2 regions of the Halomonas sp. 707B3 genome follow, and region 1 is predicted to be linked to the other one. Evidence: predicted binding sites of a transcription regulator. Region 1 holds the regulator's gene; the other holds the start of a gene.
The links. Region 1 encodes FliA, which starts transcription of late flagellar genes. Its sites were predicted from a motif close to CTAAAGTTNNNNNNNNNNCNGCCGATA; they were not measured.

Region 1 (4,183 bases):
GGTGCCCAACAAGCGGCGTTTGCCGAGTGGGTTCAACGGCTCAATCTCCACTATCACGCTACTCTCGGTGCGGTAAGCGTGCAGTTGAAAGCGGGTAGCGCGCTGGGCACGACTAAATGCCAGTGGCCCCGCTAGTCGCTGCTGTCCCTGCAGCTCCTTGCATAACCGCTGACTTAGCCGTTTACCCAGCACACTGCTGAGCGAGAGTTGCGAGTGCTCTTGCTCAGCAATGCCCAACAGCTGGGTGAGATTATTACTCACCGCCTGAATGTGTCTACACTCTTCATCCAGTACCAGAACGGCACCAAATGATTGAAGTAGCGAATGATGCTTCGACACGAAGATAGCCTCGAGATATCTCTTTACCCCTTGACCTGTTGCTTCAGCAACAGCTCAACGCGTCGGTTGGCAGCTCGCCCTTCCGCAGTAGCGTTACTTTCCATGGGTTGGGTGTCGGCATAGCCGACGGCCCGCATACGTGAAATGGCAATACCTTGCCGCTCTAACTGGCGTACCACTGCGATGGCTCGTCCCACTGAGAGCTCCCAGTTAGACGGAAACCGAGCGGTCGCGATCGGCACATTATCGGTGTGGCCCTCAATGGAAATTTGACCATCAAAAGTCTGTAGCACCGAAGAGAGCCGTTCTAACACAACTTGCCCCTGGGGCGTTAGTACATCGTTGCCACTGGGAAATAAAAGGCTATCGTCAATACGTAGCGTAACGCCCTCTTGCCCCTGGGAGACACTCACTCCAGGGATATCAAGCCCTGCCATTTGGGGATGTAAGCCATCGTGGCGGGGAAGTATTCCTGTGGCTAAGCTAGCCAATGGCAGTGACGTAACGGCATTCGAGGGATCCATGATACTGCTTTCACTCCCTTCGCCACCGCCGGATGGCGTAAGCGCCAACAGCAGTACAAACAGGGTAATCAGCAGCGTCAATACATCCAGGTAACTGGTCAGCCAGCTCTCGTCACTCTCCCCCACTTCGGCGGGAAGCTCCAAAGCATGCCGTGAATCGCGGTCGAGCATGGCGCTAACCTTTTAATGCGGAACCCATATCGGGCCGAGGCTTAACGTTCGCGTCACGAATTTCGTCGTGGTAATTCGCTACGAAGGAGTTAAGCGTCTCTTCAATAAACGATGGCAGACGGCGCTTGGTAATTAGCGAAATGCCTTCCAGCACCATGTTCATAGTGATAAGACGCTCTTCCGTACGCCGCTCTAGCTTCACGGCAATCGGTTTAAACACCAAATTGGCCAACAGGATGCCATAGAAAGTAGTCAACAGCGCCACTGCCATCCGGGGCCCAATTACTTCCAGGTCACCCGCATCCATCACTTCGAGCATGTTGACCAAGCCTACCAAAGTACCAATCATGCCAAAGGCCGGTGCATAGGTGGCCATGGTGCGGAAAATTTGGGCTTCAGCATGCTCGCGGGCTTTCAGCCGCGCAATACGCCAGCGCAGCATGTCGAAGATTTCATCCTCTTTTGTATTCGCAATGACCAGTTGGATACCGGTGCGCAAAAACGGATTACGGGTATGTTCCAGTTCTTTCTCAACCGCTCTAACATCCCCCTTAAACCAAAGGCGCGACATGGAAACCAACTCATTGATGTCATCTCGCACATAGGTGTTTTCACGGCGGAAAACTAAACCAACCAGACGCACCACACGCAGCACTTCTTTCAGCGGATAGCTGATAAACGTGGCCGCCAGCGTGCCAGTGACCACAATGGCAAGCCCCGGTAAGTTAATAAAGCTCTCGGGCGACTCTGCGGTAAAAAATAAAACGCTTACCAACAGCAGCATGCTGGCAAATATACCGATCAGCGTAGATGGATTCATCAACGGCTCCTCGCCGGTTATGGTTAGTGAGTGAGAGGGTTAATTAGTCTCATGTAGGCGAGCACGCAGCCGACTCACCGCCTGGCTGTGAAGCTGTGAAACCCGTGATTCGGTGACACCGAGCACAGCGCCCACTTCTTTTAGATTCATCTCTTCTTGGTAATACAGCGCCATTAGCAGCTTCTCGCGCTCGGGCAGTGCTTCAATGGCGTCGATCAGCGTTTGCCGCTGCTGTTCATCCAATAATTGTTCAAACGGCTGTCGGTGAGTGTCGTCCCCCGCAGGCTCGCTGCCATCCGCAATGAGCTCTTCGAACGGCAATAATTGCCCGCTATTGGTATCGTTGAGCAGTTGCTGGTAATCACTTAGCGGCATCTCCAGTTCACGGGCAATCTCCCCCTCTTCCGGGGGGCGCCCCAGCTGCTGCTCTAAACGACGCACAGCATCATCTACCGCCCGTGCCGAGCGGCGTACGCTGCGGGGCAGCCAGTCACGAGTGCGCAGCTCGTCCATCATCGCGCCACGGATGCGCTGGCTTGCAAAGGTAGCAAATGTTGCTCCCTGGGCAGCATCAAAGCGCCCTAATGCCTCTAACAAGCCCACCATACCCGCCTGGATCAGATCATCCAGCTCAATACTTGCGGGCAACCTTACCTGCAGCGTTAAGGCCTGACGTCTCACCAGTGGCATGTATTGAGTTAACAGCTCACTCTGTTTGATCCTGCCTTGTGCTGTATACATCCTCGTGCCTCGCGGCTTAACAACCTTTACTGATAGTTCACGATCACTTGTAACCCCTGTACTCGCACAGGGCGTTGCCCTGGCTGCAGCGTAAACCGAAAGTACAGCGGTGCGCTCGCCAACATTCCCGATAGAGCGGTCGTGCTACCGCGCATGCCTGATAGTGCAACACAGCGTTCAGGATGACATAGCCAAGCGTTCACAGGCGTTCCCGGCGGTGACTCAAAGCGCCATTGAATTCGCGACAGCGCAGCATTACGCAGCGGGACGCCCGCTGGCGGGGTTATCGCCTGGCTGCTGCTGGTACGGTCGCTCATTGCTACCATCACACTAGGCACTTGGCTGCTCCAACTACCGGTTGCGGCCTGCGTATTCAACGCGAAAAACCATAACCCTGCTACTAGCCCTAAACAGCCCATTTTTCTTACTGTTAACAACTTTGCAGGTTTTATCAACGCCTCAATAGCCATCTGCTTAGCGTTACTTACCCAACTCGCCAAACTCTGCATAACTCTCCCCTTGAGCGACAAATGCACCCTGGCCCGCCGCTAGCGCGCCAGCAGCAGAAGCTCAATATCTAAATAACGAGCGGAAGCATTGCCCAAATTATCCAGCAACCCCTGGCGCGGCAGGTGGGGTTCATGAAGGGCTAGAAGACGCTGCGGACCACCATGCTCGCGTAATTGGCGCAACACTCGGTACATGGTGGCAAAGGCGTCAGCATCACTGTTGATCCACAACGCCCAGCGTGAGTAACGCTCGGCTAAGTCAGTCAGCGAGGCGCTGTTAGGCATGACAATATGAATATCCCAATCCTGTGGGTCACCTGCCCATTGCCGCCCCAGGGCCGACCATTGCCCCAGCCGACCTCGCACTTTGTCCACCTGCGCTACACCAGCATGAGGTAAGCCTACTACCACTAGCGTTTTTTTCGGTCTTGGAGGCGCCACGGTGGCAGGCTCGGCAGCAGCAGCTACCGTAGGTGCCATGGCCTCCTGGGTATACGCGGCGGCTTCCTCTTCGTTAACGGGAGCGGCAGGCACTGTCTCGTCACTTTCCACGTTATGGCCGACTTCATCAGCACCACGCTGCTGGCGCTGTAAATCGGCCCATTTGCGCAGGCCAGCCGCCTGATCCTGGCCACTCATACCACGCCCTCACGACTGACGCTACCTAGCTGACGAATGGCATCGCGCGCCATCAGAACGTGTACTAATGCATCAAGCAGTGCCGTATCACGCCGCTTGCGCTGGGTTCCTAACAAGCGCAGCAAATCGGCTCGCAGGGCCTGAGCGTCCTCATCGTCAACGATATCTAGATGGCCGGCTACTGCAGCCGCGCCGCTGGCCATCAGCAGGCGCAGCTCGCTGCTGACATCACCACCGTCGGCCTCTTTAAGCTGCTGCCAAGCACGCTTGGTGAGCGATGCCAGTCCGTCACTCTGCAGTTGGGTGATTAAAAGCGTTAACACATCGCTGCCCAAACGTGCAGGCGTTAGCCAGTAGCGGCGCACGATTCGCTTAGTGCTTTCAGGGTCGCTTACCTCACCGACCCACGCCAATACGGGGTTACCTGATACGTCCTGCGC
Region 2 (4,183 bases), on a different contig from region 1:
ATCCGGCTGACCAAGGCCGCGTTCCGCTATCGGGATGGTGAGATCACTATCGCAAAAGCGAAGACGCCGTTACCCATCCGGTGGAGCCGGTCACTACCCTCTGCACCCTCTACCATCACGATTTCACGCGATCGTGCTGGACGCTACTTCATCAGTTGCCTGTGTGATTTCGTGCCAAAAGCGCTTCCGGTCACGCGCAAAACGGTCGGCATTGACCTCGGCTTGAGCGATTTGTTCATTACCAGTGACGGCGCAAAATCGGGCAATCCGCGTCATCTGAAACGCTACGAGGCGAAGCTGGTCTGCTTGCAGCGCCGGTTGGCGAAAAAACAGACAGGTTCAAACAACCGCAACAAACACCGTTGGAAAGTGGCACGGCTACATGCCAAGATCGCCGACTGTCGCCGTGACGCTACCCACAAAGCGACCCGCGCACTCATTAACGAAAACCAAGTCCTGTGCGTCGAGTCACTTAATATCATTGGTATGATCAAGAATAGACGGCTTTCTAAATCCATTAGCGATGCCGGGTGGGGTGAGTTCGTCCGGCAACTGGAATACAAGGCCGCCTGGGCGGGGCGCCAACTGGTGAAAGTGAGCCAGTGGTTCCCCAGCAGCAAGCGGTGTCATGGCTGTGGCTACAAGGTTGAGAAACTGCCGCTGTCGCAACGTCACTGGCACTGCGAAAGCTGCGGCTACCCCATTGACCGCGACATCAACGCGGCCAGGAATATACAAACCGCCGGGCTGGCGGGGTTAGCCTGTGGAGCGACCGGAGCGGAGGGCAGCGGCCTAGCTGCTGTCTAGTGAAGGCGTGTGGAAGCAGGAAGGTTCTGGGGGTGATCTCAGAACCCTCGCCCAAAGCGCGAAGCGCGGCGGGCGGGGAGTGTCAGAAAAAAGGTGTGGTAGTCTCGCAAGACTTCTTTTAGGGCTGGTTGATTATGCAGATTAGTGTCTTTGGTACCGGATATGTAGGGCTCGTGGCAGGTGCGTGTTTGGCGGATGTGGGTCATCAGGTCATCTGCATGGATATTGATGCTAACCGCATCGCACAGCTTAGCCGTGGTGAGATCCCTATTTTCGAGCCAGGCCTGAGCCAGCTGGTAGCGCATAACGTTGCCGCTGGGCGTTTGCGATTTACCACAGATACCGCACAGGCGGTAACCGAAAGCGACACGCTGTTTATCGCGGTGGGCACCCCGCCAGACGAAGATGGCAGCGCTGATCTGCAGTACGTATTAAGCGTTGCGGAAAGTATCGGCCAGCACATGCAGGACTATAAGCTGGTGGTTGATAAATCGACGGTGCCGGTAGGCACAGCCGAGCGTGTAAGCGACACCATCAGCCGCGTGCTACAGCAGCGTAAGGTTGAACACCCTTTTGATGTGTGCTCCAACCCTGAGTTTATGAAAGAAGGCGCTGCCATTGATGACTTCACCCGCGGCGCTCGCATTATCGTAGGCACCGAGAGCGAGCGGGTAAAAGAGCGCATGAAAGCCTGCTACGCGCCCTATAACCGCAACCACGACAAGCTGATGTTTATGAGCGTGCGAGCGGCAGAGCTGACGAAGTATGCCGCCAACGCCATGCTGGCGACCAAAATTAGTTTCATGAACGAAATGGCGAATTTAGCGGAGCGCTTAGAGGTTGATATTGAAGATGTACGCCGGGGAATCGGAAGTGACCCGCGCATTGGCTATCACTTTATTTATCCTGGTTGTGGTTATGGCGGCTCCTGTTTTCCTAAAGATGTGCACGCCCTTGAGCAAGCCGCTTTGCAATTAGGTTGCACGCCGGAATTATTAAAAGCCGTAGAAGCCGTTAATCAGCGCCAAAAACAAACGCTTTACACAAAACTGCAAGAGAGCCTCGGTAACTTAGAGGGGAAAGTAATTGCTATTTGGGGGCTAGCATTTAAGCCCGGCACCGACGATATGCGCGAAGCGCCCAGCCGAGCACTGATGGAAGCCCTGTGGGCAGCAGGCGCAAAGGTGCAAGCGTTCGACCCGGAAGCGATGGGTGAGTGCCGAAGGCTTTATGGCGAGCGTGACGACCTGATGCTCGCAGGCGATCGCATACAGGCAGTAAAAGGTGCAGATGCACTGGTTATTTGCACAGAGTGGAAAGAATTTCGCACCGTTGACTTCACTTGGTTAGCAAGCCAGCTAAACAATAAATTAGTGGTAGATGGGCGTAATTTATATGCGCCCAGCGCGTTGAGTGAGGCGGGTGTTTGCTATGTGGGTGTCGGTAGAAAGTCTTAATAAACAGAAGTTTATAGCTTTGGTTTGCTGTTTCTGATAAATGGGTAAGCCCAGGGCTAATAAATTTGTTAAAGTTAATAGTCTCAATGCCGAATAAATAACTAATTAGCTAACTTGAATAATGGCTGCCGCAAAATCGGTAAGACGGCCGCACAACGCGAAAAAGGGACGGTACGCATGGCTTCCATTTCATCACTTGGTATCGGTTCAGGGCTGGACCTCAACGGCTTGCTAGATCAGTTGCAAGAAGCTGAGCGTGGCAAACTTGCACCCATCGAGCAGCAACTGGAAACCCAGCAAACCAAAATTTCTGCCTACGGGCAGCTGCAGAGCGCCCTTTCTGAATTTCAAAGCGCCGCAGGTGCACTCAACGACAGCGCGCTCTATGAAAGCCTCTCTACCAACGTAGGGGGCGAAGCAATCACCGCCACGGCCGATGGCGAAGCGCAGCCCGGCAGCTACAACGTAACGGTGGAAACGCTAGCAACCCGCGGCACCTTAGCTTCTGAAGGCGTTACGGCTGCGGATGAAGCGCTCACCACAGCAGAGCAAACGCTTACTTTTACCTTTGAGGATGGCAGCACGCAGGATGTCACCATTGCGGCAGATAGCACTCTCGAAGATATGCGCGACGCCATCAATGCCAATGAAAATGCAGGCGTTAACGCCACTATTGTGAACGACGGCACTAACTACCGGTTAGCGCTTAGCTCAAGCGAAACAGGCGCTGATGCCTCGATTGCGGACTTCAACTTCTCAGGCACTGCGCCGTTTGCAGCGGATACCACCAACACGCTTCAAAAAGGCACAGACGCCGCGCTGAATGTGAATGGCATCGCCATCACTAGTCCTACCAACCAAGTAGAGGGCGCCATTCAAGGCGTCACGCTGAACCTTCAAGCAGAAGGGGATAGCACCGTTTCAGTAGAGCAAAACACCCTAGCAGTGCGCGAAGCGGTCACGGGCTTTGTGGATGCCTACAACGACCTAAAAGGCACCATTGGTGAACTCACCAGCTTTAATGCTGAAACCGGTGCCGCCGGTGACTTGTTGGGCGATAGCGCCGTGCGCACAGTAGAATCCCGCCTGCGCAGCGTGCTTGGCAGCGGCATTGAAGGCCAGTTCTCCATGCTGACTGATATCGGCATTTCACTACAACGCGATGGCACGCTGGAGATCGATAGCGGCAAGCTAGACGACGCCATTGCCAATAACCAAGATGCGCTCTCGGCGTTTTTTGCAGGCAGCGCAGAAGATGAGGGTATGGCGGGCCAGCTAAACCAAACCGTTGAGCAGCTGTTAGGCACGAACGGCGCAGTGGCTGGGGCGAAGTCGGGGGCTGAAAACCGTATTGAATCGCTCGGCGAACGTTATACCCGCATGGAACAATCCATCGAGCAAACCATATCCCGCTACCGCACCCAGTTTGGTCAGTTGGACGGCATGATCTCCCAAATGAACCAAACCAGCGCCTACCTCACCCAACAGTTTGATGCGTTAGACGCACAGCTAGGCCGAGAATAATACCAATTTTGTTTAGCTATCTCCAAAGCGCCTGCGATAAGCAGGCGTTTTTATTAGGGTAATAAGTGGGTACTACCTAAAGCACGAAAAAGCGCTAAATTTAGGCGTTGTTCCATCGATAAAAATGCTATTAAATTTCAATAAACACGCCGTACCTGGCTAAGTGTTTTAGATGACTGTTGGTTTAGCCTTTTGCATCGAGGAACATCGGCATGGCGACAATAACTTCCCTAGGCGTTGGCTCTGGCTTAGACCTCACTGGCCTATTAGACCAGCTTCAGGAAGCGGAGCGTGGCAAGCTCGCGCCTATTACCCGCCAAAAAGAGCAGCAGCAAGCCAAGATCTCTGCCTATGGCCAGCTGCAAACATCGCTAAACGCATTCCAAGACGCCGTG

Region 2: a site for FliA is predicted at 2,333-2,359, ahead of fliD (flagellar filament capping protein FliD). Genes of this name have one in related genera too.

The regions. Positions count from the first base shown of each region.
Region 1 covers NZ_JAMZBE010000029.1:4,907-9,089, reverse strand. The annotation lists gene BIS10_RS06050 (sensor domain-containing diguanylate cyclase) at 1-339, opposite strand, end outside; gene BIS10_RS06045 (OmpA family protein) at 363-1,034, opposite strand; gene BIS10_RS06040 (motility protein A) at 1,039-1,854, opposite strand; gene BIS10_RS06035 (RNA polymerase sigma factor FliA) at 1,894-2,595, opposite strand; gene BIS10_RS06030 (flagellar protein FlhE) at 2,622-2,933, opposite strand; gene BIS10_RS06025 (hypothetical protein) at 3,144-3,743, opposite strand; gene flhF (flagellar biosynthesis protein FlhF) at 3,740-4,183, opposite strand, start outside.
Region 2 covers NZ_JAMZBE010000001.1:14,974-19,156, reverse strand. The annotation lists gene BIS10_RS00085 (transposase) at 1-807, shown strand, start outside; gene BIS10_RS00080 (UDP-glucose/GDP-mannose dehydrogenase family protein) at 942-2,264, shown strand; gene fliD (flagellar filament capping protein FliD) at 2,442-3,788, shown strand; gene fliD (flagellar filament capping protein FliD) at 4,001-4,183, shown strand, end outside.